DNA from 4 places in the Cronobacter muytjensii ATCC 51329 genome. Region 1 is predicted to be linked to each of the others. Evidence: predicted binding sites of a transcription regulator. Region 1 holds the regulator's gene; each other region holds the start of a gene.
What was found. The regulator LexA, encoded in region 1, represses DNA repair genes until DNA is damaged. The targets are predictions, from matches to a motif close to TNCTGTATGTACATACAGNA.
Positions count from the first base shown of each region.

Region 2: mutH (DNA mismatch repair endonuclease MutH) is a predicted target of LexA. The motif match lies at 5,105-5,124, and genes of this name have one in related genera.
Region 3: uvrB (excinuclease ABC subunit UvrB) is a predicted target of LexA. The motif match lies at 2,503-2,522, and genes of this name have one in related genera.
Region 4: dinB (DNA polymerase IV) is a predicted target of LexA. The motif match lies at 4,637-4,656, and genes of this name have one in related genera.

Region 1 is NZ_CP012268.1:146,010-153,229, forward strand. Features, by position in the region: gene plsB (glycerol-3-phosphate 1-O-acyltransferase PlsB) at 1-1,908, opposite strand, end outside; gene AFK63_RS00780 (diacylglycerol kinase) at 2,041-2,409, shown strand; gene lexA (transcriptional repressor LexA) at 2,518-3,126, shown strand; gene dinF (MATE family efflux transporter DinF) at 3,249-4,556, shown strand; gene AFK63_RS00795 (CsbD family protein) at 4,768-4,977, shown strand; gene zur (zinc uptake transcriptional repressor Zur) at 5,058-5,573, opposite strand; gene AFK63_RS00805 (cupin domain-containing protein) at 5,682-6,188, shown strand; gene AFK63_RS00810 (conjugal transfer protein TraF) at 6,335-7,220, shown strand, end outside.
Region 2 is NZ_CP012268.1:514,733-521,952, forward strand. Features, by position in the region: gene aas (bifunctional acyl-ACP--phospholipid O-acyltransferase/long-chain-fatty-acid--ACP ligase) at 1-640, shown strand, start outside; gene lplT (lysophospholipid transporter LplT) at 633-1,826, shown strand; gene AFK63_RS02525 (NADP(H)-dependent aldo-keto reductase) at 1,874-2,914, opposite strand; gene AFK63_RS02530 (YgdI/YgdR family lipoprotein) at 3,051-3,269, opposite strand; gene AFK63_RS02535 (TerC family protein) at 3,398-4,111, opposite strand; gene mutH (DNA mismatch repair endonuclease MutH) at 4,189-4,875, opposite strand; gene rppH (RNA pyrophosphohydrolase) at 5,559-6,092, shown strand; gene ptsP (phosphoenolpyruvate--protein phosphotransferase) at 6,105-7,220, shown strand, end outside.
Region 3 is NZ_CP012268.1:2,654,885-2,662,104, reverse strand. Features, by position in the region: gene bioC (malonyl-ACP O-methyltransferase BioC) at 1-318, shown strand, start outside; gene bioD (dethiobiotin synthase) at 311-994, shown strand; gene AFK63_RS12295 (ABC transporter ATP-binding protein) at 999-1,709, opposite strand; gene uvrB (excinuclease ABC subunit UvrB) at 2,600-4,621, shown strand; gene yvcK (uridine diphosphate-N-acetylglucosamine-binding protein YvcK) at 4,829-5,737, opposite strand; molybdenum cofactor riboswitch at 5,959-6,095, shown strand; gene moaA (GTP 3',8-cyclase MoaA) at 6,083-7,072, shown strand; gene moaB (molybdenum cofactor biosynthesis protein B) at 7,094-7,220, shown strand, end outside.
Region 4 is NZ_CP012268.1:3,100,308-3,107,527, forward strand. Features, by position in the region: gene frsA (esterase FrsA) at 1-1,076, opposite strand, end outside; gene gpt (xanthine phosphoribosyltransferase) at 1,182-1,640, opposite strand; gene pepD (cytosol nonspecific dipeptidase) at 1,901-3,358, shown strand; gene dinB (DNA polymerase IV) at 3,569-4,624, opposite strand; gene dpaA (peptidoglycan meso-diaminopimelic acid protein amidase) at 4,881-5,618, shown strand; gene AFK63_RS14330 (class II glutamine amidotransferase) at 5,589-6,356, opposite strand; gene lpcA (D-sedoheptulose 7-phosphate isomerase) at 6,449-7,030, opposite strand.

The DNA.
Region 1 (7,220 bases):
CTCGCGGCTGACACGGCGGTGCTGCGTCACGATGGCGGCGATAAGCGAAGGCAGCACCAGCATGTGCATGATGTTATTGCGATAATAAGTCATCAGCACCGCCTGCTCGCGCGGCAGGATGATGATATCGCCGATAGTGTCTTTCTCGACCTCGAACTTGTTCATCTGCAGAGCGTGCTCGATGAGCTGCGTCGCCGTGGCGTCCGGCACCGTGGCGTCTGGCGCGTACGGCACGTTGCGCAGCAGGCTCAGATAGCACTCCAGCTGTTCGGTCAGTTGCTCGCGGGTTAACGAGCGCTGACGCGACGCCAGCAGCGCGGTGCAGCAAAGGTTCATGGCGTTAGCTGCGCCTGCGTTGTTGATGCGCACCATCAGTTGGGCGGCAATTTCATTCACTGTCGGCGTCAGCCAGGCCGGACGCACCGCTTCGATCGGGTCGATGGCGTCGCGCCACTCCGGCACATGCTGGTTAAGGAAGGTGATAAGCGGCAGCGGTTCGCCGAAATTCACGTAACCCTGGCCTAAATTACGCAGCTTGCTCAGGCCGCGCAGCATCTGCAGCAGGCTCTCTTTTTCTTTGGTGGCGCCACGCAACTCTTTGGCGTAAGTGCCCACTTCCATCACGTGTTCATAGCCGATATAAATCGGCACCAGCGTAATTGGACGCGTGCCGCCGCGCAGCATCGCCTGGATAGTCATGGAGAGCGTGCCGGTTTTCGGGTCAAGCAGACGGCCGGTGCGCGAACGTCCGCCCTCCACAAAATACTCTACCGAATAGCCGCGGCTGAAAAGCTCGCCCAGATATTCACGAAACACCGTCGAATAGAGCTTGTTGCCTTTAAAGGTGCGGCGAATAAAGAAAGCGCCCAGCCGGCGGAAAATCGGCCCGGCTGGCCAGAAATTCAGGTTGATGCCCGCAGCGATGTGCGGCGGCACCAGCCCCTGGTGATAAAGCACATAAGAGAGCAGCAGATAATCCATGTGGCTGCGGTGGCAGGGCACATAAACAATCTCGTGACCATCATGCGCCAGCTGACGCACGCGCTCGGCGTTATGGACGTTGATACCCTGATACAGACGGTTCCAGGTAAAGCCCAGGACGCGATCGGTAATACGAATGGCTTCGTAGGAGAAGTCCGCGGCAATCTCTTCCATCAACGCGACGGCATTCTGCTGGGCTTTCTCATGCGAGATTTTTTTAGTACGCGCTTCATCTTCCACCGCGCGGGCGATGGCTTTTGAAGAGAGCAGCTTGTTAAAGAGATCCTGGCGCGCCGGCAGGCGTGGGCCGACGGCGGCGAGGCGCTGGCGAGCGAAATGCATACGCGCCACGCGGGCCAGCTTCTGGGCGATACGTTTGTCGGTGCCGTGCTCCGTCGCCATGCGACGCAGCGACACGGGCGGCGAGAAACGGACAAAGCTGTCGCGACCAAGCCAGGAGACCGCGAAGAATTTCTGGATGCCGTTCAGCATGCGCAGCGGCGGGTTTTCCACGCCTTTTTCACGGCCCGGCGCACGGCCAAACATCACAGAGACCGGCACCATCTGAACGTCGAGATCCGGGTTGTTGCGGTGCAGGTCGAGATAGTTGTGGAACAGCTTGATCGACTCTTCTTTCGGCGTGTAATAAGTGAACACGCGGGGGCCGCCGTGGATAAACACATAGCGCGGCAGTTCAGTGCCGTCGATAACCAGCGGCTCCAGAGGATCTGGCAGATCGTGCGCCAGGCACTGGGCACGCAGCGTCAGGAGATCCGCCTTCGAGTTATACGGCAGCACATACATGATGGGGCGTGAAGTATCGAGCCCAAGTTCGGGGCAGGGTGCCGCCGGGATGGACTTGCTTTTTACCAGCACGCTTAATGGTAAATTAAGTAATTTGTAGTAAATTCGTGGCCAACCGGACATAAACGATGTAAAGCCTCTGGTTAATAATGCAATTGCGGCGCAAGAATATCAGAAACTCCGTAGAATTTCTGTGGTGCTTCTTTATCGAAGCGCATTAGCATTGACGCCTGAATTTAAAAAAGGTTTCTTGTCATGGCCAATAACACCACGGGGTTAACCCGAATTATTAAAGCAGCAGGCTATTCCTGGAAGGGATTGCGCGCTGCCTGGAAAAATGAAGCTGCGTTTCGCCAGGAGGCGGTCGCCGTTATTGCAGCAATTATTATCGCTTGCTGGCTGGACGTCGACCCGATGACCCGTTTGTTCCTTATTAGCTCCGTTATGCTGGTGATGATCGTTGAGATCCTTAACAGCGCCATCGAAGCGGTGGTGGATCGCATTGGCCCTGAATTTCATGAACTTTCGGGGCGCGCCAAGGACATGGGGTCCGCCGCGGTACTGCTGTCGATTATCCTCGCGCTGGTCGTGTGGGTCACGCTGCTCTGGCAGCATTTGCGATAAGTTTTCCAGAAATTGCTAAAGAAGCGCTTTTTTAACCGGTTATGGTTTTAAAATCGCCTTTAGCTGTATATACTCACAGCATCACTGTATATGCACCCAGGGGGCGGAATGAAAGCATTAACTACCAGGCAACAAGAGGTGTTTGATCTCATTCGGGATCACATCAGCCAGACCGGCATGCCGCCTACGCGCGCGGAGATTGCGCAACGTCTGGGTTTCCGTTCGCCTAACGCGGCGGAAGAGCATCTTAAAGCGCTGGCGCGCAAAGGGGTGCTTGAGATTGTTTCCGGCGCGTCGCGCGGTATTCGTCTGCTGCAGGAAGAAGAAAACGGTCTGCCGCTGGTGGGGCGTGTCGCGGCGGGCGAGCCGCTGCTGGCGCAGCAGCATATCGAAGGCCACTATCAGGTTGACCCGGGCCTGTTTAAGCCGAATGCGGATTTCCTGCTGCGCGTAAGCGGGATGTCGATGAAAGATATCGGAATTATGGACGGCGATCTGTTAGCAGTTCATAAAACGCAGGATGTGCGCAACGGCCAGGTCGTTGTGGCGCGCATTGACGATGAAGTAACGGTAAAGCGCCTGAAAAAACAGGGCAATGTCGTTGAGCTGCTGCCAGAAAATAACGAGTTCAAACCTATCGTTGTCGATCTGCGCGAGCACAACTTCTCTATCGAAGGCCTGGCGGTCGGCGTTATTCGCAACGGCGAGTGGCTCTGACAGCTTTCCCGGCTTCGTAACGCTTCATTACCGTAACTGGCCCGCCCCGGTTACGGTAATGACTCTCCTGCTCCGCTAATTTTATACACGGTTTTCTTCGCGTAACGGCATCGGAACGCCATATGCCTTTTCTGACCTCTACCGACAAAGCCCTCTGGCGCCTCGCGCTGCCAATGATATTCTCCAATATCACTGTGCCCTTGCTCGGGCTGGTGGATACCGCGGTAATCGGCCATCTCGACAGCCCCGTTTATCTGGGCGGCGTCGCGGTCGGCGCGACCGCCACCAGTTTTCTCTTTATGCTGCTGCTCTTTTTGCGCATGAGCACCACCGGCCTTACCGCACAGGCGTTCGGCGCGCGCGATCCGGCGGCGCTGGCCCGCGCGCTGGTGCAGCCAATGGCGCTGGCGCTTCTCGCAGGTACGCTGATTATCGCGCTACGCGAGCCGCTGATTGCTCTGGCGCTACATATCACAGGCGGTAGCGACGCCGTGCTGACGCAGGCACGACGATTTCTGGAGATTCGCTGGCTGAGCGCGCCCGCGTCGCTGGCGAACCTGGTTTTGCTGGGATGGCTGCTTGGCGTGCAGTACGCAAGAGCGCCAGTCATTCTGCTCGTCGTCGGCAACCTGCTTAATATCGCGCTCGATCTCTGGTTTGTGATGGGGCTTGGCCTGAACGTGCAGGGCGCAGCGCTCGCGACCGCCATCGCAGAGTACGCGACGCTTGGCATCGGGCTGATAATGGCAGTCCGTGTGCTGCGCCTGCGTGGTATTACGCTCGCGATGCTGAAAACCGCCTGGCGCGGCGGCATCGGCAGGCTACTGGCGCTGAACCGGGATATCATGCTGCGCTCGCTGCTGCTGCAACTCTGTTTCGCGTCTGTTACCGTTTTCGGCGCGCGGCTCGGCAGCGATATTGTTGCCGTTAACGCGCTCCTGATGACCTTGCTCACGTTCACTGCCTATGCGCTCGACGGGTTCGCCTACGCAGTGGAAGCCCATGCCGGGCAGGCGTTTGGCGCAAAGGATAAATCGCAGCTGCACAGCGTCTGGCGCGCGGCGTGCCGACAGGCTGGAATGGTGGCGCTCGCGTTTGCGTTGATGTACGCCATCGCGGGGCAGCAGATCGTGTCGCTGTTAACCTCTCTGCCTTCGCTGCAGGCGCTGGCGCAACCCTATCTCTTCTGGCAGGTGATCCTGCCTGTTGTCGGCGTCTGGTGTTATCTGCTGGACGGGATGTTTATCGGCGCGACGCGCGGGGCGGAGATGCGCAACAGTATGGCTGTCGCGGCGCTGGGGTTTGGCCTCACGCTGCTGACGCTCCCGAGTCTCGGCAACCACGGGCTGTGGCTGGCGCTCACCGTTTTTCTGGCGCTGCGCGGACTGTCGCTCGGCTATTTATGGCGTCGCGGCCGCCTGCTGCACTAAGCTTTTCCGCTACGATAACGCTGACGTGACAACCGATAGATTATCCGTGTCAGCGCTTCGTTATGGTTAAAGATTCTGAATATCCCGCCACGGTTAAAATTGACGTCTAAAATAAGTAGTACGTTCAGCAAATGATGAAGACAACTCTGGCTGAGCCCCCACAGGAAAACCTGTGAGACTGATTCACTACCGAATGTTAAAGGAGACGTCTATGAACAGAGATGAAGCTGGCGGTAACTGGAAACAGTTTAAAGGTAAAGTGAAAGAACAATGGGGTAAATTAACCGACGATGATATGACTATCATCGAAGGGAAACGTGACCAGCTGGTAGGTAAAATCCAGGAACGTTACGGTTACGCGAAAGATGAAGCCGACAAGGAAGTGACTGACTGGGAATCTCGCCACGATTACCGCTGGTAATCGGCTGGCTACCACCTCAACGGTATTATTTCCCTGAGGCTGCCCTGCCCACCGGTACAAGGATGTACCACCCGCCTGGTTTAACGCGCTTTCTTTTTCACTGTAATGCTGTGGTCATGCCCGCATTGCCCCTGATGGCGACACGCTTCCACTTCCGCGCAGGCCGCGCAAAGACCATGTGCTTCGATAACATTATGGCGCAGCGCAAAGCCCATTTTTGCCGCAAGCGCATGCATAATATCTTCCACCCCTTCTGCCGCTTCTTCTTTCACCACGCCGCAACGCCCACAGATAAACATCGCTGAAGTATGCGCCGGGTTGTCGAACAGATGACACAGCACGTAGCTGTTGGTGGACTCCACCTTATGCACAAAACCTTGCTCAAGCAAAAAATCGAGCGCGCGATAGACGGTCGGCGGTTTCGCCTGCGGTTCGGTTGCGCGCAGTAGATCGAGCAGATCATAAGCACTGATGGCGCCTGGCTGTAGCGTCATTAAACGCAGCACTTCGAGGCGCTGCGGAGTCAGGCGCACATTACGTTGCTGGCAGAGCTTTTCAGCCTGCGCCAGAACTTCCTGCGAAATCGTCGTATCCATCGGCATCCTCTATGAATCATGATTAAGTCATCACTTTATCATGAACCGGCCAAAACACCGACATCCCGGCTGTGTTATACCTTTCAGGTAACTTATCTGGAGGTGTCTATGCAAGCTCGGCCTGATTGTATTTGTCACTGGCAGGATGTGGAGGGCAGCGACGACGCGGCTTATCCCGACAGCAATGAACGCATGTCTGTCGGCGCGCCGCTGGCGAAACGGACGGGCCTGACGCGGCTCGGCATTCATCATGAGCGCCTGCCGCCGGGGCGTCGCACGTCTTACCCACACGCCGAAAGTAGCGAAGAAGAGTTTGTTTATGTGCTGGAAGGGTTTCCGGACGTCTGGCTTAACGGTGAGCTCTGGCCGTTAAAACCGGGTGACAGCGTCGGCTTTCCGGCTGGTACCGGCCTCTGTCACACCTTCATTAATAATACCGATAGTGAAGTACGCCTTTTGGTGGTGGGCGAGGCGAACAAACCGGAAAACCGCATCTATTACCCGCTCAACGGCGCCTATGCCGCCACCCGGCCAGACCGCTGGATCGATCACCCGCCACAATTTTTCGGTCCGCACGATGGCTTACCTACACGAATTAAGAAGCCTAATCTATAAATAATGAGGGCGATCACGAAACGAGCCCGGAATTGCCGTTGAGACAAAGCCTCAACCTCTGGCGTAGTGCGTTCTTCACAACAGAAATCGTCTCTGTCTGGCAAAGGCAGAGGATGTCCTTCATGTTGATAATAAGCGGGTAAACTGTGAAAAATATAATCAAACCTTCAGTGGCAGCCGTCGCCCTTTCTATGGTGATAGCAAATCAGGCGAGTGCGGCAAATACCTGGGCGCAGGCCCGTAACGATGCAATGGGCGGAACCGGCGTCGCGTCAGCCGATTACGGCAGCGGCGTGCTGATTAACCCGGCGTTACTGGCGCGTTCTCAACCGGATGATGACATTACTGTGATTCTCCCGGCATTACAGGCGCAAATTACCGATAAAGACAATCTTGAAGATGAAATCGACCATATCAGCGATCGCGTCGATTATTATCGCGATGTGGTGAACAGCCTGACGCCAGGGGATATCGCCGCCGATCCTATCGGCACGCTGCGCCAGTTCCAGGGCGCGGCGGGCGAGCTTGGCGACGAGCTGGAAAACCTGCGCGGCAAATCGGCCAACGCGCGCGCGGCGGGCGGTATCGCTGTGAGTATCCCCAACGACGTGCTGGCGGTGGCATTTGTGGCGAAAGCCTATGCGCACGCGCGCGTCAGCACCCGGGTGGATCAGAGCGATATCGACTACCTGCGCCGCATTGAAAATGACGATCTTTACGCGGGCGGGCAGATAATCAACGCGGCGATCAATGGCTCCGACACGATAACCGATCGCCTGACCTCCTCGGCGTTTGGCCGTGCGGCGATCGTCTCCGATTACGGCGTGGCGTTCGCTCGCCAGTTCCAGCTGGGCGACGTGCCGGTGTCAGTTGGCGTCACGCCGAAGCTGCAAAAAACCTGGCTCTATAACTACTCGGTCTCAATTTATAACTATAAGAGCAGCGACTGGGACAGCGATCGCTACCGCAATGATGACACCGGCTTTAACGTCGACGCTGGCCTGGCGGCGGATTTCGGCGAAAACTGGACGG
Region 2 (7,220 bases), 370 kb from region 1:
TCTGGAAGGCTACGGCGTGACCGAGTGCGCGCCGGTGGTCTCCATCAACGTGCCGATGGCGGCGAAACCGGGCACTGTCGGGCGAATTTTGCCGTCAATGGACGCGCGTCTGGTAGAGGTGCCGGGTATCGAGCAGGGCGGACGTTTGCAGTTGAAAGGCCCGAACATCATGAAAGGCTATCTGCGCGTGGAAAACCCGGGCGTGCTGGAAGCGCCGGCAGCGGAAAACCCGCAGGGCGTCAGCGAGCCGGGCTGGTACGATACCGGCGATATTGTCGCGTTCGACGAGCAGGGCTTTGTGCAGATCCAGGGGCGCGCCAAACGTTTTGCCAAAATCGCGGGCGAAATGGTGTCGCTTGAAATGGTGGAAGGCCTGGCGCTGGCCGTCTCGCCGGAGAAAATGCACGCCACGGCCATTAAACATGATGCCGCCAAAGGCGAGGCGCTGGTGCTCTTTACGACCGATCCGGAGCTGAGCCGCGAAAAACTGGCGCAGCAGGCGCGCAGCAGCGGCGTGCCGGAGCTGGCGGTGCCGCGAGATATCCGCTTCCTCAAACAGCTGCCGTTACTGGGCAGCGGCAAACCCGATTTTGTATCGCTGAAAAAAATCGTCGACCAGGAAGAGGCCCATCATGCCTGATTCGCTCAGCCAGAACGGCTCGCTGTTTTCGCGAGGGATGATGGCGGTTATCGCCGCGCAGTTTCTCTCGGCGTTTGGCGATAACGCGCTGCTGTTTGCCACTCTCGCGCTACTCAAGCAACAGTTCTACCCGGACTGGAGCCAGCCGGTGTTGCAGATGGTGTTCGTTTGCGCCTATATCCTGCTGGCGCCGTTCGTGGGACAGGTCGCGGACAGCTTCTCCAAAGGGCGGGTGATGATGGTCGCCAACGGCCTGAAGCTGCTCGGCGCGGTGGTTATTGTCTTCGGCGGCAACCCGTTTGTCGGTTATACGCTGGTGGGCGTCGGCGCGGCGGCGTATTCGCCTGCCAAGTACGGCATACTCGGCGAAATAACTACCGGCGATCGCCTGGTGAAAGCTAACGGGCTGATGGAGTCTTCGACCATCGCGGCGATCCTGATTGGGTCGATGGCAGGCGGCGTGCTGGCGGACTGGCACGTTGGCGCGGCGCTCGGCGTTTGCGCGCTTGCCTACGCGGGCGCGGTGGCGGCCAACCTGCTTATCCCGAAACTCGGCGCAGCGCGCCCGGGGCAGTCCTGGCGTTTCGGCCCGATGACGCGCAGCTTCTTCAGCGCCTGTCGCGAACTGTGGCATAACGATGAAACCCGCTTTTCGCTGGTGGGCACCAGCATGTTCTGGGGCGCAGGCGTGACGCTGCGTTTCTTACTGGTGCTGTGGGTGCCGGTCGCGCTTGGCATTACCGATAACGCCACGCCGACGTATCTGAACGCGATGGTGGCGGTCGGTATCGTGGTGGGCGCGGGCGCGGCGGCGAAGCTGGTGACGCTGGAGCGCGTGTCGCGCTGTATGCCTGCGGGCATTCTGATTGGCATCGCGGTTATCTTCTTCTCGCTCCAGCAGGCGGCGCTGCCGGCGTATCTGTTACTGCTGCTGATAGGCTTTTTCGGCGGTTTCTTCGTGGTGCCGCTCAACGCGCTGTTACAGGAGCGCGGTAAGCGCTCCGTCGGCGCGGGCAACGCCATTGCGGTGCAAAACCTCGGCGAGAATACCGCGATGCTGCTGATGCTGGGGCTCTATTCGCTGGCGGTGAAGCTCTCGCTGCCGGTGGTAGGGATTGGCGTCGGCTTTGGCGCGATTTTCGCGCTGGCCATCGCCGGGCTCTGGCTGTGGCGACGCAAACAGTAAAAAAAGACCCGCTTCGGCGGGTCTTTTTACAGGCAGCGGTTGAATGCTTACGGCGCCGGGTAGGTATACACCTGATGCACCGCCTCCAGTTCCGCTAACACCTCTTCGTTTAATTCGACATGCAGGCTTTCGACGTTGGTTTTGAGTTGTTGCATCGTCGTCGCGCCAAGCAGCGTGCTTGCGACAAACGGTTGCTGGCGCACGAACGCCAGCGCCATCTGGGCCGGGTCCAGCCCGTGGCGTTTCGCCACGTCCACATAGGCGGCGACCGCTTTCTGCGACTGCTCGCTGCTGTAGCGCGTAAAGCGGCTGAAGAGCGTATTGCGGGCGCCGGCAGGTTTCGCGCCGTTCAGGTATTTGCCGGAAAGCGTGCCGAACGCCAGCGAGGAGTAAGCCAGCAGCTCAACGCCTTCATATTGACTCACTTCGGCAAGACCCACCTCAAAGCTGCGGTTCAGCAGGCTGTACGGGTTTTGAATGGTGACGATGCGCGGCAGATCGTGTTTATCCGCCAGATGCAGATAACGCATTACGCCAAAAGCGGTTTCGTTGGAGACGCCGATATAACGGATTTTCCCCGCGCGCTGGAATTCCGCCAGCGCTTCGAGCGTTTCCAGCAGCGTGATGACTGGCGTGCTGTCAGTCCAGGTGTAACCGAGTTTGCCAAAGCAGTTAGTTGGGCGCTGCGGCCAGTGCACCTGGTAGAGATCGAGATAGTCGGTCTGTAAACGTTTCAGGCTGGCGTCGAGCGCGTCGCGGATATTTTTGCGATCCAGCGCCTGATTGGGGCGGATGCCGCTGTCGCTGTTACGGCTCGGGCCGCTGACTTTCGAGGCGATAATCAACTTTTCGCGATTGGCGCGTTTTTTCAGCCAGTTGCCGACGTAAGTTTCCGTCAGGCCCTGGGTTTCCGGGCGCGGCGGGACGGGGTACATTTCGGCGACATCAATCAGGTTTATGCCCTGGCTTACGGCGTAATCGAGCTGTTCATGGGCGTCGGCTTCGCTGTTTTGTTCACCAAACGTCATGGTTCCCAGCCCCAGCGTGCTGACTTCAAGTGAGCTATGAGGGATACGGTGATAATGCATAGCCAGCCTACCTTCTGTTGTTCAGTCCGCGTCAGGCCATTCCTGACAAAGGAATATAAACATGGCAGAGGGGAGACAAAAGGAAAAGAGGGAAGGGAGAAAAAACCAAAAGGTCAGCGCGATGCTGACCTTTTATTTAGCGCTCAATGATTTGCGAAACCTGATCGCGGTTAATTTGCATCTCATTGCCCTGGGGATCACGATAGCTGACCAGCCCGGTTTCGTCATCCACCTGCGGTTTGCCTTCGGTCAGGATCATACGACCATCTTTTGTCGCCATGACGTAATCGCTGCTACAGCCAGAAACCGCGAAGGCCAATCCGACGGCAGAAATTGCTACAGCCCATTTATTCATTGTTTTTCGCCTCATCAGGAAGGGGTCCACGTAGAGTCTAGTAAAAAACAGCGAGGCGGCGTGAAAAAGCGGCAAATTCTTAAAAGCACAGGGGAATAAACAAAAACGCTCCCGAAGGAGCGTAATGTTTACAGCGGTTTTTTCTTGTTGCGCAACAGATTGAGGCTTTCCACGGCAATCGAGAAAAACATCGCGAAGTAGATGTAGCCTTTCGGCACGTGAATATCGAAACTTTCCAGCATCAGGGTGAAGCCCACCAGGATCAGGAAAGAAAGCGCCAGCATCTTCACGGACGGATGACGTTCGACAAACTCGCCGATAGGGCGCGCGGCGAACATCATCACGCCCACCGCAATCACGACCGCCGCCATCATAATGAACAGATGATCGGAGAGGCCCACCGCGGTGATGACCGAATCCAGACTGAAAATGATATCCAGCAACATGATCTGGAAAATAGCGCCGAAGAAGGAGTGAACATTGGTTTTCAGCCCCTCTTCTTCGCCTTCAATCGATTCATGGATCTCCTTGCTGGCTTTCCAGATAAGGAACAGGCCGCCCAGCAGCAGGATGAGATCTCGCGTTGAGATATCATGACTGAACACCGTAAAGAGCGGGTTGGTCAGTTTCACCACCCAGGCGATCGACGCCAGCAGCGCCAGGCGCATCACCATCGCTGCGCCGAGACCCAGCTTGCGCGCCAGCGCCTGTTGCGATTTCGGCAGCTTCGCCACGACAAGCGAGAGAAAAATGATATTGTCGATCCCAAGTACGATCTCCAGCAGCGTCAGCGTACCGAGCGCCAGCCAGGCGTTGGGATCAGTTATCCATGCAAACAACATTTAAAAAGCCCTGCTCAAAGAAACAAAACGCTAATTATATGCGTCTGTGGAAGGCTGTTGACAAAAATTTAAGGTGTTTATAACAAAAAATGACGCGCCAGCAGGGCGGCGGTGAAGTTCTTCTTCAGATAAAAGCCGCGCGGCAGGGTCAGCACTGGCTCGCCGTGAACACCGAACGCGGGCGTCAGGGCTTTACTGTTAGCGGCTTTTGGACGCAACTGCAGTACTTCGCCGTGGCGGGCAGTAATGCGCTCAACCTGACCTAAAACAATGAGATCCATTAACTCTTCCCAGTCGCGACGCAGTTGCTCTTCCTCCTGCGGCGACGGACTCCAGAGCAGCGGTGCGCCAACACGACGCTCGCCGAGCGGGATCGCGCGCTCACCTTCCACTGGCACCCAAAGCACGCGCTTAAGCTTATGGCGCACATGGCTGGTTTCCCACGTCACGCCTGTATTGCCGGTGAGCGGCGCTACACACACGAACGTAGTTTCAAGCGGGCGTCCCTGGCGGTCTATCGGGATCGTTTTAAGCTCAACGCCGATAGCGGCGAAATCCTGCTCTGGCTTGCTGCCCGCGCTGGCGCCGAGCCAGCGCTCCAGCAGCACGCCTGTCCAGCCCTTATCGCGTCGCAAATCTGCCGGCGTTTCGAGTCCCGCCAGCGTCGCCAGCTCGCCAAGCGTCAGCCCGGCCAGCTGCTGCGCCTGTCCTAACAACTGCGCTTCATCTTCAGGCGGCCGGGTAAGGGGGGCAAGGGAAGCCATAAAAAACACCTTTTGTTTAAAAAATGAACAGTAAAAAACGGGGTTGTGGAAAGAGTTTACCTGCATGTGAGCAAACCAGGCAATTGCATGATTTAAAATGGTTTTTATGATAAAAAAAGAAATTTATCGTGCTTAAAATCGAGGTTGTTCAAATCTGGTCACCGACAATAAACAGGATCTTACACCAGTTTATCCACAGAAAAATGGGATAACTGTGTAAATCCCTCACTACTGTTTCGATTTACAGCCTTGACGGCCAGCGAAAACCCGCTTTTTCAGCAAATTGTGACTAAGTTATTGGCATAATCTGTGGATAAAAACGACGCTGGTCGATCTTTCGTCAGGCTAAGGATCGTCAGTGTGATGATCGTCACGTTATGCGATGGATATCACGCTTTTGTAAATTTAATCGTTTGAATAGCAATACAATTTTATCCATAAGAATTATCCTTAGTTCAGGGTTGTTTTGGGTTTTCCCTGGGAAATAAGACACTTCTTCACAAAGATATCCACAGAAAAAGTGAATAAAAGCGGGCTAAAGCTCTGTTACCTGTTTATAACCCTGCATATTTTTGTGAGTTATTCAAATGTTATTCCTGTCCATACCCGCTAACAGAGTGGTTTACCGTCAATGAGGAGTATGAAACAATCGTTACTATCCAGGTTTATTTTGAGGTAGTCCGGTGATCGATGATGATGGCTACCGCCCGAATGTTGGTATCGTGATCTGTAATCGTCAGGGGCAGGTAATGTGGGCCAGACGTTTTGGTCAGCACTCCTGGCAATTTCCGCAAGGCGGCATTAATCCTGGCGAGTCGGCGGAGCAGGCGATGTACCGCGAGCTTTTCGAAGAAGTCGGTCTACAACGAAAAGATGTGCGTATCCTCGCCACAACCCGCAACTGGTTACGTTACAAATTACCAAAACGTTTGGTGCGTTGGGACACAAAGCCGGTATGTATCGGCCAGAAACAAAAGTGGTTTCTTCTGCAGTTAATGAGCAACGATGCCGATATCAACATGCAAACCAGCAGTACGCCAGAATTTGACGGCTGGCGGTGGGTGAGCTTCTGGTATCCGGTGCGCCAGGTCGTCTCTTTTAAGCGCGATGTTTATCGTCGGGTCATGAAAGAGTTCGCAAGCGTTGTGATGCCGTTGCAGGAGAGCGCGCCACCGCAGCGTAATCCTTCGCCTGCCTGGCGACGTAAAAGAGGTTAAGCCACGCAAATTATGCTCACCCGGTTGCGAGAAATAGTCGAGAAAGTTGCCAGCGCCCCGCGCCTCAACGAGGCGCTGGACATTCTCGTCACGGATATTTGTCTTGCGATGGATACCGAAGTCTGTTCGGTTTATCTCGCCGACCACGACCGGCGTTGCTATTACCTGATGGCGACCCGGGGGCTTAAAAAACCGCGCGGGCGTACCGTCACGCTGGCTTTCGACGAGGGCATCGTCGGGCTGGTCGGCCGCCTCGCCGAGCCGATTAACCTCGCTGACGCGCAAAAACATCCCAGCTTTAAATACATTCCTTCCGTGCGCGAAGAGCGTTTTCGCGCCTTTCTCGGCGTGCCGATTATTCAGCGTCGCCAGTTGCTCGGCGTTTTAGTCGTCCAGCAGCGTGAGCTGCGTCAGTACGACGAGAGCGAAGAGTCATTCCTGGTGACGCTCGCCACCCAGATGGCGGCCATTCTGTCGCAGTCGCAGCTTACCGCCCTGTTTGGCCAGTACCGACAGACACGCATCCGCGCGCTGCCGGCGTCGCCGGGGGTGGCGATAGCTCAGGGATGGATGGACGCCACGCTGCCGCTGATGGAACAGGTGTACGAAGCTTCCACGCTCGACACCGGGCTTGAGCGTGAGCGCCTGACCACCGCGCTGGAAGAGGCGGCGGGAGAATTTCGTCGCTACAGCAAACGCTTTGCCGCCGGCGCGCAAAAAGAGACGGCGGCGATTTTCGATCTCTACTCTCACCTGTTGTCTGACGCGCGGTTGCGTCGTGAACTCTACGACGAGGTGGATAAAGGCTCGGTCGCCGAATGGGCAGTTAAAAAGGTCATTGAAAGATTTGCCGAGCAGTTTGCCGCCCTGACCGATGGCTATCTTAAAGAGCGCGCAGGCGATCTTCGCACGCTTGGACAGCGTCTGTTGTTCCATCTTGACGATAACATCCAGAGCCCCAACACCTGGCCGGAGCGCTTCGTGCTGGTAGCGGACGAGCTGTCCGCGACGACCCTTGCCGAGCTGCCGCAGGACAGATTAATGGGCGTCGTAGTGCGTGACGGCGCGGCGAACTCCCATGCCGCCATCATGGTGCGCGCCATGGGCATTCCGACCGTAATGGGCGCG
Region 3 (7,220 bases), 1.9 Mb from region 1:
CACGAACTGCATCAGGCGTGGAGGGCGGTCGACGACCGGGCACACGCCAATCACTTCGCCAGCCCGCAATCCATTCACGCCGCCGCGCCCGCAGCCCGCATGACGCTGCGCCAGCATCCGGTAACCCTGCTGTTTGCCGACGCGCTCGGCGCGATGCAGTCCCTGAAGGGCATCGGCGCCACCCATCTGCACGCCGGACGCGAGAGCCGCACGCTCACGCGCCGCCAGTTGCGTGCGCTGGAAGAGGCCTGGCCGCGACAGGATGGCCGCTTCCCGCTGACTTACCACCTGATTTCTGGAGTGATTAAACGTGACTGAACGCTGGTTTATTACCGGAACCGATACTGAAGTGGGCAAAACCGTCGCCAGCTGCGCGCTGCTCGAAGCGGCGAAGGCTGCCGGACGGCGCGCGGCGGGCTACAAACCGGTTGCCTCGGGCAGCGAAATGGCGCCGGAAGGGCTTCGCAACAGCGATGCGCTCTCGTTACAGCGACACAGCAGCGTGGCGCTGCGTTACGAGCAGGTCAATCCGCTGACGTTCGGGGAGCCGACCTCGCCGCACATCGCGAGCCGGGAAGAGGGGCAGCCGATTGATTTCGCGGTGATGTCCGCAGGCCTTCGCGCGCTGGAGCAGCAGGCCGACTGGGTGCTGGTGGAAGGCGCGGGCGGCTGGTTTACGCCGCTCACCGACGACGCCACCTTTGCCGACTGGGCGCAGCAGGAGCGTCTGCCGGTTATCCTGGTGGTCGGCGTAAAGCTTGGCTGCATCAACCATGCGCTGCTGACCGCGCAGGCGGTGCAGGCCGCCGGGCTGCGTCTTGCGGGCTGGGTGGCGAACGATGTGCAACCGCCGGGCCGTCGTCATCAGGACTATCTCGCCACGCTGCAACGCCTGCTGCCGGCGCCGATGCTTGGCGAGATCCCGTGGCTGGGCGCGGAGCCGGACGTGACGCCCGCCGCGCAGTGGATTGATGTAGGGAAACTGGCGCGTTAACGCCTCAGGGCGTTATCCAGTGCGTCATGCGCGCATCGGTTAACTGCGCCACGCTGCCGCGGGCCACGGCGCGCCCGCGATGCAGCAGACAGAAGCGATCCGCCACCCGGCGGATAAACGCCAGGTGGCGCTCCACCAGCAGCAGGCTCATTCCCCATTCGCGGTTAAGCCGCACCAGAATATCGCCCAGTCGCGGAATAAATTTCTGCCCAAGCCCGCGCGTCGGTTCATCAAGGATGAGCAGGCGCGGACGCGTCACCAGCGCCTGGGCAAGAGTCAGCTGGTGCGCCACTTCCGGCGTCAGGCGCGAGGCCTGCGCGTGGCGCTCGTCATACAGCGCCGGGAAAAGGTCAAACACCGGCTCCGGCAGGGTGGCTCCGGTCCGGGGCTGCGCGAGCAGGGCGATATGCAGATTTTCTTCGACGGTGAGCTGCGAAAAATAGCGCCGTTCCTGCGGCACATAACCGATGCCCAGCGCCGCGCGCGCCTGCGCCCCGACGCGCATTAACTCCTGCGGCGCGCATCCGGCCTCGCGCCAGAGAATACTGCCGCTTTTCACCGGTAAATGCCCGGCGATGCAGTTCAACAACGTGGTCTTTCCCATGCCCGGCGCGCCGATGACGCAGGTGCACTCCCCCGGCAGTAAATCAAGGCTGACGTCCCACAGGGTATGCTGCGTGCCGTAAAAGTGGTTAACCGCGTGCAGACTTAACATGGCGCTTCTCCTTCAGACAGGGTATCGAAAAACGGCGTTGGCGCGCCGCGCGTAAACGCGGGTCGCGCTCTGACTTCCCCGGTCTGCCCACGCATCCTGCTTCGCTCCCCGGCAAGGACGGGAAGCGGGTGTCGTTCCGGTAACAGGGGTATTGCAATTCTCTTGCCAGCCAGTGAAAACACCTTTGATCGGGCCAGGAATTGAGACTAAACCTAAAGGAGCGCCGGCAAGCCAGTGCGTTATCCTGGCGAAAGCCTGTCGGCGTGCACGTTTTGAGTGCCAGGCTTAGCGTGGTTTTGGTGCAGCGCGGGGCAAAAGCTAAGCAAAAATCTGTGAATGGGATCGCGCCACAGGCGCCCGTCAGAGGACGTAAATATGGCGAAAACCAGGCGGGAAAAATTTTTTCTGAGCCAGACGCGGGGGTTCAGAGTGAATAGCCCACGCGGCGCGCTTTCAGGGCTGGAGGCAGTTATCCACTATTCCTGTGGATAACCTTGTGCATTAGAGTTAGAAAACGCGCCGTAAGCGAGAGCCGATGCGGGTTTCACCCGATCTGGCGCGAAAGCCGTCTTTTATGAAAAATCGTTTTAAATTAGCAGGTTAATTAAAAGCAAGCGCTGAAGGAAAAGTGTCATCTGCTGCAACAAAAGTATCACAGCTTCGCTTGACAAATGTTAAAGGACAAAAAGTTCTGGGGATAACCGCTACCCGGCAGTGTTTTATCTCGCAAGCGGGCAAATTTTCTTCATTCCTGCCGGTAAAAGCGCGACAGAGACAACATCCGCTAACCGGCTACTGATTTTATATCCAGTATTTATCGCTGGCAAAAATCGCTGCGGTGAGTACAATTAACGCTCTGTTCCGCGCGAATCTTCATCAGGTGTTTCTTCATGAGCAAACCGTTCAAACTCAACTCCGCTTTCAAACCTTCCGGCGACCAGCCAGAGGCTATCCGCCGCATCAAGGAAGGGCTGGAGGACGGGCTGGCGCACCAGACGCTGCTTGGGGTGACGGGCTCGGGTAAGACCTTCACCATGGCGAACGTTATCGCCGATTTGCAGCGCCCGACGATGGTACTGGCGCCTAACAAAACGCTGGCGGCGCAACTTTACGGCGAGATGAAAGAATTCTTCCCGGAGAATGCTGTCGAGTATTTCGTCTCCTACTACGACTACTACCAGCCGGAAGCCTATGTGCCGAGCTCCGACACCTTTATCGAAAAGGACGCGTCGGTGAACGAGCATATTGAGCAGATGCGTCTGTCGGCGACCAAAGCGTTGCTGGAGCGGCGCGATGTGGTTGTGGTGGCGTCGGTGTCGGCGATTTACGGTCTGGGCGATCCGGATCTCTATCTGAAAATGATGCTGCATCTCACCAAAGGGATGATCATTGACCAGCGCGCGATTCTGCGTCGACTGGCGGAGCTGCAATATACCCGCAACGATCAGGCGTTTCAGCGCGGCACCTTCCGCGTGCGCGGCGAAGTGATCGATATCTTCCCGGCGGAATCGGACGACCTGGCGCTGCGCGTCGAGCTGTTTGACGAAGAGGTGGAGCGGCTGTCGCTGTTCGACCCGCTGACCGGCACCGTGGATTCCATTATCCAGCGTTTCACCGTCTACCCGAAAACGCACTACGTCACCCCGCGCGAGCGCATCGTGCAGGCGATGGAAGAGATCAAAGTGGAGCTGGCGGAGCGTCGTAAGGTGCTGCTTGAGAACAACAAGTTGCTGGAAGAGCAGCGTCTGACCCAGCGCACCCAGTTCGATCTCGAAATGATGAACGAGCTTGGATATTGCTCGGGCATCGAAAACTATTCGCGCTATCTCTCCGGGCGTGGGCCGGGCGAGGCGCCGCCAACGCTGTTTGACTATCTGCCGGCGGACGGGCTGCTGGTTATCGACGAATCGCACGTGACCATTCCGCAAATCGGCGGGATGTTCCGCGGCGACCGGGCGCGCAAAGAGACGCTGGTGGAGTATGGCTTTCGACTGCCGTCGGCGCTGGATAACCGTCCGCTGAAGTTTGAAGAATTTGAGGCGCTGGCGCCGCAGACCGTCTATGTGTCGGCGACGCCCGGCAACTATGAGCTCGAAAAATCGGGCGGCGAGATTATCGATCAGGTGGTGCGCCCGACCGGGCTGCTCGACCCGATTATCGAAGTGCGTCCGGTGGCGACGCAGGTGGACGATCTGCTGTCGGAAATCCGCAAACGCGTCGCTATCAACGAACGCGTGCTGGTGACGACGCTCACCAAGCGAATGGCCGAAGATTTAACCGAATATCTGGAAGAGCACGGCGAGAAGGTGCGCTACCTGCACTCTGACATCGATACCGTGGAGCGTATGGAAATCATCCGCGACCTGCGGCTGGGTGAATTTGACGTGCTGGTGGGCATTAACCTGCTGCGAGAAGGGCTGGATATGCCGGAAGTGTCGCTGGTGGCTATTCTTGACGCCGACAAAGAGGGCTTCCTGCGTTCCGAGCGCTCGCTTATTCAGACCATTGGCCGCGCGGCGCGTAACGTCAACGGTAAAGCGATTCTCTACGGCGATAAAATTACGCCGTCGATGGCCAGAGCGATTAGCGAAACCGAACGCCGTCGTGAGAAGCAGCAGGCATACAACGAAGAGCATGGCATTGTGCCGCAGGGGCTGAACAAGAAGGTGGTGGATATTCTGGCGCTTGGCGAGAATATCGCGAAAACCAAGCCGAAAGGCCGCGGCAAAGGCCGGACCGTCGCCGATGTCGAAGCCGCTGAGCTGGCGCTGACGCCGAAAGCGCTGCAGCAGAAAATTCATCAGCTGGAAGCGCAGATGGTGCAGCACGCCCAGAACCTGGAGTTTGAAGAGGCGGCGCAGCTGCGCGACAAGCTTCACCAGCTACGCGAGCTGTTTATCGCTGCCTCGTAATGCTCTCGCTCTGGCGCGGGCGTGAATGCGTCAACGTGGAGGGTAAGCAGCGGTGCTTCGCTTACCCCTGCGATATTGAACAAAGAGCATGGCGTTTGCAGGGCGGGTAAGCGCACCCGCCATCGTGCCCCGCGACAGCCCCGGTCTCACCCGCCGTTGCGGCGGTAAAACCCCACACTTTCTCATCACGCCCATTCACGCCAGGGGTCACCCCAACGCCTGAATGGCTTTTTCAAGCGAGACGCGCAGGAGATGCCGGTCGTGGCGGTAGGGAATATCGCTCGCTTCCAGCGGCTCCTGAATGATGATTCTGTCCTGCGCCCCGCTGACATCCACCTTCGGGCCGACGACGACCGCATCCACGACACGTTTGCCAACACGCGCTTCCATCAGCGCCAGTTTTTCTTCCAGACGCAGCGCGGCGGCGGCCGGGCTCAGCTCGCGCCCCAGATTGCCGATGTAGACCATCGGCGCAGGCGTGCGGCGCAGCGCCTTCGCGAGATCGTCCAGCAACAGCAGCGGCATCAGGCTGGTGTAAAAGCTGCCGGGACCAATGATAATTAAATCAGCCTCGCCAATCGCTTCCACCGCCTCGCGCGTCGCCCTGACGCTCGGGTAAAGCATCAGCTCTTTCGGCGGGTGGCTCAATAAATCGATGTTTACCTCGCCATAGACTTCGTTGTCTTCGCGATCGATAGCCATCAGATCCACCGGCTGCTCGGACATCGGGATCAGGAACGCGTCGACTTTGAGCAGGTTACGAATGAGATTGATCGCCTCAAGAGGCCGCACGCTCAGGTGATCGAGCGCTTTTAACATGAGATTTCCGAGGTTATGCCCCGAAAGTTCTCCATTACCTCCAAAACGGTATTCAAACATCGCCGACGCGACGCTCGGTTCGGTAATTAACTGATTCAGACAGTTGCGCATATCGCCCCAGGCGATGCCGCCTTCCGAGCGACGAATACGGCCCGTGGAGCCGCCGTTATCGGTCGTGGTGACAATGCCTGTCAGACGTGACCCCAGAGAAGAGAGCGAGGACATGACGCGTCCTAAACCGTGACCGCCGCCGAGTGCCACCACCCGGTCGAGGTCCGCAAACGTGCGATTGCGCATACCTAATCCTTATTATATCGATCCCGCATACGTTAGCTGAAAAGCGTCAGAAAAACGATCGGCTGGCGTCGAAAATGACACACATCAAAGTGAAAGCGCGGGTTTTGCGTATTCTGGTGCCCGTAACGGGAATAATGCCGTTATATATAAATTTATATAGCGAAATCGCGCGTGGCGAAAAACGCCGTAACGCGCTACTATCGCGGCTGGCAGGTTTAATTACCTGAATATGACACTCAAGCCTTTGCGCCTACGTTTTCAATAAAATATGGCGCTCTGGCCGTGGCGAAACGCCACCAGGGTGCAGGAAGAAATGACTGCATCTCCCGATTTGGAAAGGTGTACATGGCTTCTCAACTTACCGATGCGTTTGCGCGTAAGTTCTATTACTTACGCCTGTCAGTGACTGACGTCTGCAACTTTCGTTGCACCTACTGCCTGCCGGATGGCTACAAGCCCGCCGGCGTTACCAACAACGGTTTTCTTTCACTCGATGAAATTCGCCGCGTGACGCGCGCGTTCGCAAACCTTGGCACTGAAAAAGTGCGACTGACCGGCGGCGAGCCGTCGTTGCGCCGCGATTTTTGCGACATCATCGCCGCCGTGCGTGAAAACCCCTCCATTCGCCAGATTGCCGTGACGACCAACGGCTACCGCCTGGCGCGCGACGTCGCGCAGTGGCGCGACGCCGGACTCACGGCAGTCAACGTCAGCGTCGACAGCCTCGACGCCCGCCAGTTTCACGCCATCACCGGCCAGGATAAATTCCGCCAGGTGATGGCGGGCATTGACGCCGCCTTTGACGCAGGCTTTGCGAAAGTGAAGGTCAACACCGTGCTGATGCGCGACGTGAACCATCACCAGCTCGATACCTTTCTCAACTGGATCAAAACCCGTTCCATCCAGCTACGCTTTATTGAACTGATGGAAACGGGCGAGGGCAGCGAGCTGTTCCGCCAGCACCATATCTCGGGCGCGACCATTCGCGACGAGTTGCTAAAACGCGGCTGGATCCACCAGTTGCGCAGCCGCGCTGACGGCCCGGCGCAGGTCTTCTGCCATCCGGATTATGACGGTGAGATCGGGCTTATCATGCCGTATGAGAAAGATTTCTGCGCCAGCTGCAACCGCCTGCGCGTCTCGTCGATCGGTAAGCTGCATCTGTGCCTGTTCGGCGACGGCGGCGTGGATCTGCGCGATCTGCTGGCCGAAGAAGGGCAGCAGGCGGCGCTGATGGCGCGTATCGAAGAGGCGCTGCGCGGTAAAAAGCAAACCCATTTCCTGCATCAGGGCAATACCGGCATCACCCAGAATCTGTCCTATATCGGCGGCTGACGCCGCGCACAAGGAGTCACTATGAGTCAGGTTAGCGCAGAGTTTCTGCCGGCGCGCGTCGCCATCCTTACGGTTTCCAGCCGTCGCGGCGAAGATGACGACACCTCCGGGCATTTTTTACGTGATGCGGCGATTGAGGCCGGACATC
Region 4 (7,220 bases), 1.4 Mb from region 1:
ATTGGCGTCGGACAGCGGCGGCCCAGCAGCCCCTGCGTTTTCAGCGAATAGCGGTTGAGTTCGACGCGCAGCGCGTTGTCCGAGGCGTCATACATGCCAAGCCGGCTCGCCAGCACATCCATATACATCTCCGGCACCTGGCCTTGCCGCGTCGGCTCGCTTAACAATTGATGCACTACCGGGCCAAGACACGCCACCGCCTTCAGGCGTGGCGCCTCCAGATACGCCAGCCGCACCGCCACGTTCGCCCCGAAGCGGAACCCAAACGCCGCCACACGGGTGTGATCGACCCACGGCAGCGTCGGCAGCGCCTGCAACACATGCTGATGCAGAAAGCTCGAATCCTGGGTGAGCGTCCATTTCGCTGACGCGCCGACGGACGGCATATCGATGGTCAGCATGGCGATCCCGAGCGGCGCGAAGTAGCGCTCGAAAAGATTAAAGTAGTCGCTTTGCAGCGAATCGAGACCGCCGCAAATCAGCACCGTCGGGAACGGCCCTTGCCCGCCTTTGGGCAGATGCAAAAAGCCGGTGATGGACGCGCCGCCGGGAATGGCGAACGTCAGCTCGCGCAGTTCGCCGGAGAGCCGCGTGGCCGCTTCTTCATAAGCCCGGTTGGCGAGCGCCTGCGCCTGTTCGGCCAGCGCGTCGCCCTTCAGATGCGGATACGCGGCGATACTGTAAAGTGTCGACGCCATCAGCCACGCCTTGCCGATGGCGTGTTCGTCCGTTTCCTGCCCCGCGCGCTGCTGCCACGTCATCGCCTGCTTCGACCACTCGTAATTCCAGTTGCCGCCGCGATAGCCGACCACCGTGTCATACAGGGCGGGATCGGTGCGCTCGGCATCGCTTAATACAATGCGCGACTGCACCTCAAGAATTTCCAGCGGATCGACGCCGCGCCAGACCCACATCAGGCGGTTTATCATGCGGTACCAGTGCGGCACCGTTTTGCCATCCAGCGCGGACTGAATGACCGGAGGCGGGGCATGCTGAAGCCGACGCACCAGCGTCGACGTTTCGGGGTGCTTAAACCGTGGCTTAAACAGGGTTTCGCTCAGATTTGCCTGCGACATGCTCTGCCTCCGTGAAAACGTCACAAAGCTTAATTGTACTCGCAGGCGATGGATAAAAACAAAAACGCCCGGCGGTGCCGGGCGTAAAGATGCGTAAGGGCGGGATTAACGGCCAGACAGTGGCGGTACAAAGACCACGCCCATGTCCCACGGCTGCTCGATCCAGGTGTCCTGCGGAATGTCGATAACGTAGTCATCCACCAGCGGCTGGCCTGCCGGCTTAGCGAAAATGGTCACGAAACGGGCTTTTGGGTACATTTCGCGGATAGCCACCGCGGTGCCGCCGGTATCCACCAGATCGTCCACCACGATAAAGCCTTCGCCATCGCCTTCGGCGCGCTTGATAACCTTCAGTTCGCGCTGGTTGTCATGGTCGTAGCTGGAGATACAGACGGTATCAACGTGACGGATACCCAGTTCGCGCGCCAGCAGCGCGCCCGGCACCAGACCGCCGCGGCTGACGGCGATAATGCCTTTCCACTGCTCGGCCGGCAGCAGGCGGCTCGCCAGCTTGCGTGCATGGATCTGTAACATATCCCAGGTGACAACGTATTTTTCGCTCATGTGAAGTGTCCCGGCCAGTTTAAAAAACGGCTTAAAAAGTGTTCAGGGGGAAAATAGGTTGCGCGAGATTATAGAGATCTGAACCGCTAAAAACCAGTGCCATGCGGCACGGGCCGTGGTTTTTGCTCGCTTTGGTCTGCACGGCATAAAAGAAAGTGGTATTCTCGGGCTATTGCCCAGGCCCGTCTTGCGGCACATCACAACGATAACCCAGAGGCCCGTTCGCCGCATTGCAGCGGGCTCAGTCAAGGAGACTTAACGTGTCTGAACTGTCTCAACTCTCCCCTCAACCGCTGTGGGATATTTTCGCGAAAATCTGCTCCATTCCTCATCCTTCCTATCATGAAGAACAACTCGCCGAACACATCATGGGCTGGGCGAAGGAAAAAGGCCTGTTCGCCGAGCGCGACCAGGTGGGCAACATTTTAATTCGCAAACCGGCGACCGCCGGCATGGAAAACCGCAAGCCGGTCGTGCTGCAGGCGCACCTTGACATGGTGCCGCAGAAAAATAACGACACCGTTCATGACTTCACCAAAGATCCTATCCAGCCGTACATTGACGGCGAGTGGGTGAAAGCGCGCGGCACCACGCTTGGCGCGGACAACGGCATCGGTATGGCCTCCGCGCTGGCGGTGCTGGCGGATGATGCCGTTGAACATGGCCCGCTGGAAGTGCTGCTGACCATGACCGAAGAAGCCGGTATGGACGGTGCGTTCGGTCTGCAGGCCGACTGGTTGCAGGCGGACATCCTGATCAATACCGATTCCGAAGAGGAAGGCGAAATCTACATGGGTTGCGCCGGCGGCATCGATTTTATCTCCACGCTGACGCTTTCCCGCGAAGCGATCCCGGCCGGTTTCGAGGCGTTTAAACTGACGCTCAAAGGGCTGAAAGGCGGCCACTCCGGCGGCGATATCCACCTGGGTCTCGGCAACGCTAATAAACTGCTGGCCCGTTTCCTGTTCGCACATGCAAAAGCGTTAGATCTGCGTCTGGTGGATTTCAACGGCGGCACGCTGCGTAACGCTATCCCGCGCGAAGCGTTCGCGACCGTCGCGGTGCCTGCCGCTAAAGCGGACGAGCTGAAAACGCTGGCGAATACCTATCTCGATATCCTGAAAAATGAGCTCTCTGTTAAAGAGAAGAACATTACCGTTCTGCTGGAGTCGGCGAGCACGGATAAAGCCGCGCTGACCGCACAGAGCCGCGATGCGTTTGTGGCGCTGCTGAACGCGATGCCGAACGGCGTCATCCGTAACTCTGACGTCGCCAAAGGCGTGGTGGAAACCTCCCTGAACGTGGGCGTGGTCACCATGAACGACGAGCAGGCGGAAATCATCTGCCTGATCCGCTCGCTTATCGACAGCGGTAAAGATTACGTGGTGGGCATGCTGAACGCGCTGGGCCAGCTGGCGGGCGCGCAGAGCGTCGCTAAAGGCAGCTACCCGGGCTGGCAGCCGGACGCGAATTCGCCGGTGATGCATCTGGTGCGCGAAACCTACCAGCGTCTGTTTAACAAAACGCCGAATATCCAGGTTATCCACGCCGGGCTGGAATGTGGTCTGTTCAAAAAACCGTACCCGCAGATGGATATGGTTTCCATCGGGCCAACCATCACCGGGCCGCACTCGCCGGATGAGCAGGTCCATATCGAAAGCGTGGGCCAGTACTGGACCCTGCTGACCGAGCTGCTGAAAGCGATCCCGGTTAAATAAGCGTTTAAGCGGAATGCAGAATAAAGGCGGCTCTGAGGCCGCCTTTTTATTTGCGGCGTCGCGAGACATGTTTGAAGGATGGGGACGGGAGGTGCCGTTAGCGTCGTTTGCGGAGGTCGGGCGCGCTGCGCTTCCCCGCCCTACGCCCCCCGCCGGTCATCGTCATGCAGGTGAGTAAACGCAGCGCCCACCAGCCCGACCGGGAAAACCTCAAAGCCCCAGCACCAGCTGGCGTTCGAGTTGCGGATCAAGCAGCGTCACGTGCAGCCCCACCAGCCGCACGCCGCGCCCGGCGCGCCGCTCATCCCAGGTTTTTTTTGCGGTCGCGATCAGGTCTTCTTTATTCAGGCGCGGCCAGACATGTTCCTGAGTGGTCAGCTGAAAATCATTAAATTTGAGTTTAACGCCCTGTCGCGCGATGCGCAGATCGGGTTTGACCTTCGCGAGCCGCAGTTCGAGCTCCGGATAAAGCCGTTCGATGATAGCCTCGCACTCTGCCCATTCATGGATATCTTCCGCAAGCGTGCGCTCGACACCCACCGATTTCCGCTGGCGATCCGGGCTGATTTCACGCTCATCGATGCCGTGGCTGCGCTCCCATAACACCCGGCCAAACTTTCCGAAGCGTTTAAGCAGCGAGGCCAGATCGCTGTTCTGCACATCTTCACAGGTACGCAGCCCCAGCCCTTCGAGCTTGCCTGCCGTCACTTTGCCGACGCCGGGGATTTTGCCAAGCGGCAGCGATTTCAAAAATGCGGGCACCGCTTGCGGCGTAATAACATATTGTCCGTTGGGCTTATTCATATCCGAGGCGATTTTGGCGAGAAACTTAATCGGCGCCACGCCTGCCGAGGCGGTGAGCTGTAATTCGTTAAAAATCGTCTGGCGGATTTCGCGCGCCATCAGCGTGGCTGAGCCGTAACAGTGCGGGCTGTCGGTGACGTCAAGATACGCCTCGTCGAGCGACAGCGGCTCAATCAGCGGGGTGTAGCGCGAGAAGATATCGCGAATATGGGCAGAGGCCTCTTTATAAGCGTCAAAACGGCCCGGCAGGAGCGTCAGGTGCGGGCAGAGCTTGAGGGCCATTCCGGTGGGCATCGCGCTGCGAACGCCATACTTTCGGGCCGGATAGTTGGCGGTACTGATAACGCCACGGCGTTCGCGGCTGCCGCCGATGGCGAGCGGAATATCGCGCAGGGCGGGGTTATCGCGCATCTCAACCGCTGCGAAAAAGCAGTCCATATCGACATGAATGATTTTGCGCATACCCCGGCCTCGCACTGTATGTGCATACAGTCTGGCAAAAAAGCCGCGCTGCGGCAACCTTCCTTATTTCGGCGGGATTGAGTAAATTCAACGCGGCGCCAGGAAGTTAAGCAGAACTTAATTGTAAACGCAGCAGGCAGCGCTTGCGAAAAATAACAGCGATGCTAATGTGAGCGCTCCTGAACCAGAATAGTCTTATTTTGGCTCCCTGCGCCGTTCCGGCATCGGTCTTAGCGTTCTCAAGGAAACAAGCAGTATGCGTAAAATCGCATTGTTAATCGCAATGCTTCTGGTGTCGTGCTTTTCATGGGCCAGTACAGTCAGTAGCGACAGCGTTACCCCGATAAAAAAAGAATTAAAACAGCAGTTAATGGGTTCCCCGGTTTATATCCAGATCTTTAAGGAAGAACGCACGCTTGAGCTGTACGTCAAGATGGGCGAGCAATACCAGTTACTGGATAGCTACCGTATCTGCAACTATTCCGGCGGTCTTGGGCCGAAACGTCGTCAGGGCGATTTCAAAAGCCCGGAAGGCTTTTACAGCGTGCAGCGTAGCCAGCTCAAACCCGACAGCCGTTTTTATAAAGCGATTAATATCGGTTTTCCGAACGCCTTTGACCGCGCTAACGGCTATGAAGGGAAATATCTGATGATCCACGGCGCCTGCGTTTCCGTGGGTTGCTATGCGATGACCGATAAAAATATCGATGAGATTTTCCAGTTCGTCACCGGCGCGCTGGTGTTTGGTCAGCCGAATGTCCAGGTGAGCATTTATCCGTTCCGCATGACCGACGCCAATATGGAGCGACATAAGTATTCGTACTTTATCGGTTTCTGGAAACAGCTTAAGCCTGGGTATGACTACTTTATGGCGACCCGTCAGCCGCCAGTCGTTTCAGTAGTGAATGGCACTTATGTGGTCAGCAAACCGCTCAGCAGCAGCGTGGTGCACCCGCAACTGGCGTCAAACTACACGCTCCCCGAGACAAAATAACGCCCACTCGCCTGGCATAATCTTGTGCCAGGTTTCATTGCCTGTCAGCGGCTGCGTGGCGATCACCGTGACCACATCATTGGGTGTGGTCTCCTCCTGAAAATCAATTTCCACATCCTGATCGAGCAGTTTGGCGACGCCAAACGGCGCACGGCGTGTTATCCAGAAGAGATTGGTGGAGCAGAACGCCATCACGTAGCGCCCGTCAGAGAGCAGCATATTAAAGACGCCCTTTTCGCGCAGTTCGCTTGCCAGTTCGGCGATATACCGAAAGACCGCCGTCATGTTGCCCGGCGTGCGTGGGTAGCGCGTGGTGAGCTTATGCAGCAACCAGCAGAAGGCTTTTTCGCTGTCGGTTTCGCCAATCGGGCGAAACGGGCCGGTGTCGAGCGTTCGGTAGCCGGTGAGCTGGCCGTTATGGGCGTAAGTCCAGTTGCGGCCCCACAGCTCGCGGGTAAACGGATGGGTGTTTTCCAGCGCCACTTCGCCGCGGTTCGCCTGACGGATATGCGCCACCACTGAGCAGGATTTGATGGGGTAATCCTGCACCAGCTTCGCGATGGGCGAGTTGTAGCTCGGCTGCGGATCTTTAAACGTGCGACAGCCTTTGCCTTCGTAAAAGGTAATGCCCCAGCCGTCTTTATGCGGCCCGGTTCCTCCGCCCCGCTGCACGAGGCCGGTAAAGCTAAAGCAGATATCGGTCGGCACGTTGGCGCTCATCCCGAGCAGTTCGCACATGATTCACCTCGTCACACGCCGCCTTCCTCGCAGAAGGCGTCACTGGGGCAGCCGGACGTGCGACGCGCGCCCGTACCGGCACAACAGCCTAATCAGGCTTTCACCATCTCTTTTTCAATCAGCTGGATCAGGATATGGATCACTTTGATGTGAATTTCCTGAATACGGTCAGCATAGCCGAAATGCGGCACGCGGATTTCGACATCGGCGGTGCCGGCCATTTTGCCGCCGTCTTTACCGGTCAGCGTGATAACTTTCATGCCCTTCTCACGCGCGGCCTCGATGGCTTTGATAACGTTACCGGAGTTGCCGGACGTGGAGATGCCGAGCAGCACATCGCCCTCACGCCCTACCGCCTCGACATAGCGGGAGAAGATATGGTCGTAACCGAAATCGTTGCCAACGCAGGAGATGTGGCTGACGTCGGAAATCGCGATCGCCGGATAGCCCGGACGGTTTTCACGGTAGCGCCCGGTCAGCTCTTCGGCGAAGTGCATCGCGTCGCAGTGTGAACCGCCGTTGCCGCAGGAGAGCACTTTGCCGCCCGCTTTGAAGCTGTCCGCCAGTAACACCGCCGCCCGCTGGATAGCGTGGATATTGGCTTCATCTTTCAAAAAGTTAGCCAGCGTTTCGGCGGCTTCGTTCAGCTCGTTACGAATCAGATCCTGGTACATGAGGGATATCCTTCAGCATTAAAAAGTAACCGCATGCAGTGTACCGGATAGCGCCGGGAGCGAGAAGCGCCACGCCGCGGCCTGCGTGCAGGTTTTGCGTTTACGTGCGGCAACAATGTGAGCCAGGTTGTAATTATTTTGTGAACGCATTGCTAAAAAAAGCAACATCCTCTACAACCATATCATCACA